DNA from 2 places in the Paenibacillus sp. FSL H7-0940 genome. Region 1 is predicted to be linked to the other one. Evidence: riboswitches for the same ligand, from Rfam matches in the RefSeq annotation. Region 1 holds a riboswitch; the other holds the start of a gene.
What was found. Region 1 has a riboswitch for FMN ahead of MHB71_RS07545 (DMT family transporter). Riboswitches for the same ligand answer to the same signal wherever they lie in the genome.

Region 2: another riboswitch for FMN. It lies ahead of ribD (bifunctional diaminohydroxyphosphoribosylaminopyrimidine deaminase/5-amino-6-(5-phosphoribosylamino)uracil reductase RibD); the one in region 1 lies ahead of MHB71_RS07545 (DMT family transporter).

What each region holds. Positions count from the first base shown of each region.
Region 1 is NZ_CP150280.1:1,693,627-1,695,831, forward strand. It holds gene MHB71_RS07545 (DMT family transporter) at 1-908, opposite strand, end outside; FMN riboswitch at 1,053-1,206, opposite strand; gene MHB71_RS07550 (DinB family protein) at 1,291-1,791, opposite strand; gene MHB71_RS07555 (CGNR zinc finger domain-containing protein) at 1,935-2,205, shown strand, end outside.
Region 2 is NZ_CP150280.1:1,213,068-1,215,272, forward strand. It holds gene MHB71_RS05420 (hypothetical protein) at 1-413, shown strand, start outside; FMN riboswitch at 581-749, shown strand; gene ribD (bifunctional diaminohydroxyphosphoribosylaminopyrimidine deaminase/5-amino-6-(5-phosphoribosylamino)uracil reductase RibD) at 1,073-2,176, shown strand.

The DNA of each region.
Region 1 (2,205 bases):
AGGGCCACCCAGATCAGAATAAAACCAAGCAGCTGCTCCCATGTAATCAGTGTACGGAAAGCAATCCAGTTCACCAACACACCCGCCATCGGGAAGCTGAGTTCCGCGAGAGTTGCAACAGATGCTTTGGTTGACGACAGACCTTTGTAATACAACAGAAGACTGAGCAAACCTGGTAACAATGCCTGACCGAGAATGTTGAGGATGACAGCAGTCTGTTCACCCGTTCCGGACGGGAACGTCCATGCTGCACCTTCATTCCACGTCATAAAGATCAGGAGGGGAAGAGCAACGACAAAGCGCAGGGAGGTGACCGTTTCATAACGCGCCTGACCCAGCATCAATCGTCCCATAACAGTTGAACCTCCCCATAAGGCAGCGGCCCCAAGGGATAACAAGCTTCCAGCATGAATCCAGTTGTCCCAGTTACCTAATGGCAATGTGAAGCCAAATGTAAGCAGGTACGTTCCTGCTAATGCAATGAAGAACAATCCACCGAAGCGACGTGGCAACGTTTCTTTTAATAACAGTTTAGCCAGCACGATAGCGAAGAGTGGTTGCATTTTTTGCAATAAAAGCACCGTGTTCGGATCGTTATGTGTTAGTGCCATGGTGAACAATACCGTTGCGAGTGCTGATCCTCCCCATGAGATAAAAATCACGGCAATCCAGTGGCGAGCGCGCAGGTTTTTCAGGTCAGACCGGAATTTCCACAGCACGGGAATGGCAATAAGACTGACGATGATATGTTCCACCAGTACAATCTGCGTGGATGTCATCGTGTTTAGCAAAATAATTCGGAAGAGTGGGTCGACCCCCCATAAGGCGGCGCCGAGAACTACAAGCCAGAATCCGGTATTACTTCGTTCCTTGCGGTAAACAGGTGATGCTGCTGATGTCTTTTCCATATTCAGGACTCCTTCGTCAGAACACGGAATCTTCAGTTGGCAAAATCGACAAAAGCCCCCGTTTTGGTATATACCAAATAAACGGGGGCTCATCCAAGGACATGCGTCAGGAAAGAGGCCTTCCCGTGAACGGCATGTCAATGTGTTGATCTTCTCTCATCCGGACTGTACCGTCGGCCTTGGATTCACACCAAGTCAGTCGCTGAATGTCCTTCGTTAAGAACAATTAGCGAGTCGCGGGCTGGTTCCGAAGAACATCACCGCCGGTTGGGAATTGCACCCTACCCCGAAGATCCTATTCAATTATATAGTGTGTTGAACAAGCTGTAACATTAATAAGTTCATCTTATTCCTGTAAGCGCTAGCAGTTCAAGCATTATTTTTAGAAAACGATTTTCCAACTTCCTTGCTGTCTGCGAAGAAGCACGATCTGACCTGCGTGATACGCATCATGGAGTACCCAGCGAGCTAGTTCGTGTGCCCATTTCTCTTCGGAATCCATATATGCGGCTTCAAGATCTGACTCTTGTAGTGCAGCCAATTGATCTAGCAACTGCTGGGCTAATCGAGTTGTACCCTGCATCAGTGTATTCCAACCAGCTGCATCCGTTGCATCTCCCGGATTCCCAAACGTGTATTCATTGGAGTCTACAGCAGGAAGGGTAGGCTCCTTACCCTGCATGCGACATAATAAGCGATGGTTGTAATAATACATATGGTTAACCAACTGCCAGATGCTTAATCCCCCTGAAGGTGGAATCCAGGCTGCTTGTTCTGCTGTAAGACCCTCCAAGGATTTTGACAAAGGTACAATCCAATTACATTGATCCCAAGTATCATCCTTTTGAATAAGTAACACATCTAGTGCTGTTGTTTTTGTCATTGCCTTTTCCTCCTTGCGTATAATTGTGATTTGTGATGTAACTAGCTAAAACTGATTAATAAGGTTACACTTAATATAACACATCAAAGATGAGTTGTAACCTTCTTTATTTAATTAGATAGTTACGATGAACGGAGGTATATATGGACAGGTTATGGACCGATTTTGTAAACAGCGATTATCATGACTGGCGTGGGGGAGATCGATCGGAGGACAGGCTCGGGAAGGCGAGCTGGCAGCAAGATTTTCTGGAACGATGGCAACTTAACGCTTCTGTCCCTGCATCTCCAGAAGATGAGTTGTCGATGAGAAATTTCAGGAATGAATTGATAGCTCTTGGAACCCGCTTGTCTTCTGGAGCATCATTAACGGATATAGAAAAACAATGGTTGAATGGCTTTATGGAAGCAGGAC
Region 2 (2,205 bases), 480 kb from region 1:
TCTTAGGGGCATTGGAGAAGAAGAGAAGTGTTCGCGGAAAAGTACCAAAGGCATCACCTGATGCAGGTACCGGGGAGGTACAGTCTGGAGATGTGTATGCTGTTCGGGTCCGGGAAGGTGTATGGGTGACTGTATATTGTCATGAAGTCAGAGACAAGCGCGTCATCGTTGAATATCTGGATGGAGTCTTCCCAGAGATGCCGGGAAAAGCAGATTTGCATGGGACGTTTCGACCGAGAGCGAATGGACGCTGGAAATGCTCGGCTATTGCGATCGATTCCACAAGTTGGGTCAGAAGGGTGGCAAGAGAGTTCCCGCTTCCGACTTCGCCCCTGCAAGAACCTGATCGCACTCCATTCCATAATGCCAAAGAATTAAAGCATATGGCGAGCTGGTGTTTTCCTGATATGTAGAATGATGCGATGGATGTGAAATGGGCCTCCAAGCAAAAACCGTGCCTCCTTGAGAGGAAGCGGTTTTTGTTGTTTCTTAGCTTATTAAAAGTTAGTATGTGACAAAAAGGAACAAAAAACAATTGATTTTTTGGCATTAAAGTGCTAACATCCAAGTAATAACGAAAGCAATCCTTCAGGGCAGGGTGCAATTCCCTACCGGCGGTGATGCAGGAAGTGTAAGGACCTATGAGTCCAGCACTTGATGCAAAGTCCGTGACCTGTCTGCCATTGGCAGATGGCTGATCTGGTGTAATTCCAGAACCGACAGTATAGTCTGGATGGGAGAAGGAGAGGTGCAGACCTAACAGGTTTGCATTCAGCAGGAGTATTGCTGCACAGTCACGATTTGTGATGTCTTGCACTGTGCAGGGAAGATCCGGTTACGCCGGACAGTTCCATACATATGCCGCACTATAAAAGCTCTTTACCTGTAATTGATGTTCATTAAGGTATGTGTCTATTTTCACTTGCCCGAAATGAAGTTTTGGGCAAAGTGTTGGCGTGCTGTATCCATTTCACTCCTGCTGGTGACATTTGTCTCTCATCATCCCCATCGAACTGATTGTTCGACGGGGATTTTTTAATAAACAAGACTTTAAACCGCGGGGTGAACGGATTTGGAAATGATCAATGATGAATTTTATATGGCACTGGCATTGGATATGGCGGAACGAGCACAGGGACAGACGGGGATTAATCCGGTCGTTGGATGTGTAGTTGTGAAAGAAGGTCGTATTGTAGGCCTGGGGAGCCATCTGAAACGTGGAACCGGTCATGCAGAGGTGCATGCACTTAACATGGCAGGCAGTGATGCAGAAGGAAGTACGGTATACGTTACACTTGAGCCTTGTAGTCATTATGGCAAGACGCCACCTTGTAGTGAACGCCTGATTCATGAAAAGGTGAAACGTGTTGTGGTATGTTGTGAAGATCCAAATCCGCAAGTATCCGGCAGGGGCATAAGCATGCTTCGTCAACAAGGCATTGAAGTTGAAGTTGGCGTACTGCGTGAGCGTGGAAGACGTATGAATGAAAAGTTCATTAAATTTATCACAACGGGTCTACCTTTCGTGACACTGAAAACGGCAACTACTCTGGATGGCAAAATTGCTACTCGCAGCGGAGACAGCAAGTGGATCTCTAACGAGCCCGCTCGTGAGATTGTGCATGCCCTTCGTCATCGTCACCAGGGAATCATGGTTGGCGTCGACACGGTAATCGCCGATAATCCGGAACTAACAACCCGTTTGCAAGTCGAAGGCATTAGTCCAGTGCGCATTGTAGTGGATTCCAAGTTACGTCTTCCCGTAGGTGCCAAAATGGTTAAGGATGGTCTTGCTCCAACATGGGTGCTGACAACAGACGAAGCCAGTCCTGAAGCTGCTGAACGTTTGGAAGCCTACGGCGTCGAGATTATACGCTGTGGTCCTGGACCACGTGTGGATCTGTTAAACGGACTTAGCAAGTTGGGTGAGCGTGACATTGGTTCAATTTTGCTTGAAGGTGGAGGTACCTTGAATGGAGCTATGCTGGAGGCACGGTTGGTTGATCGACTGCTCATGTTTATCGCTCCGAAGATTGTAGGCGGTTATGATACACCTGGAAGCTTCCGCTTCGAGGGTGTGGAACGTATGAATCAGGCGATTCAATTGAATCAGTTGGAGATTGAACAAGTTGGAGATAATATCAGCATTGGCGGTATTCCGGTGTGGCCTGAATAAATAAATGGATTTGAAAGTAGAAAGTTAGG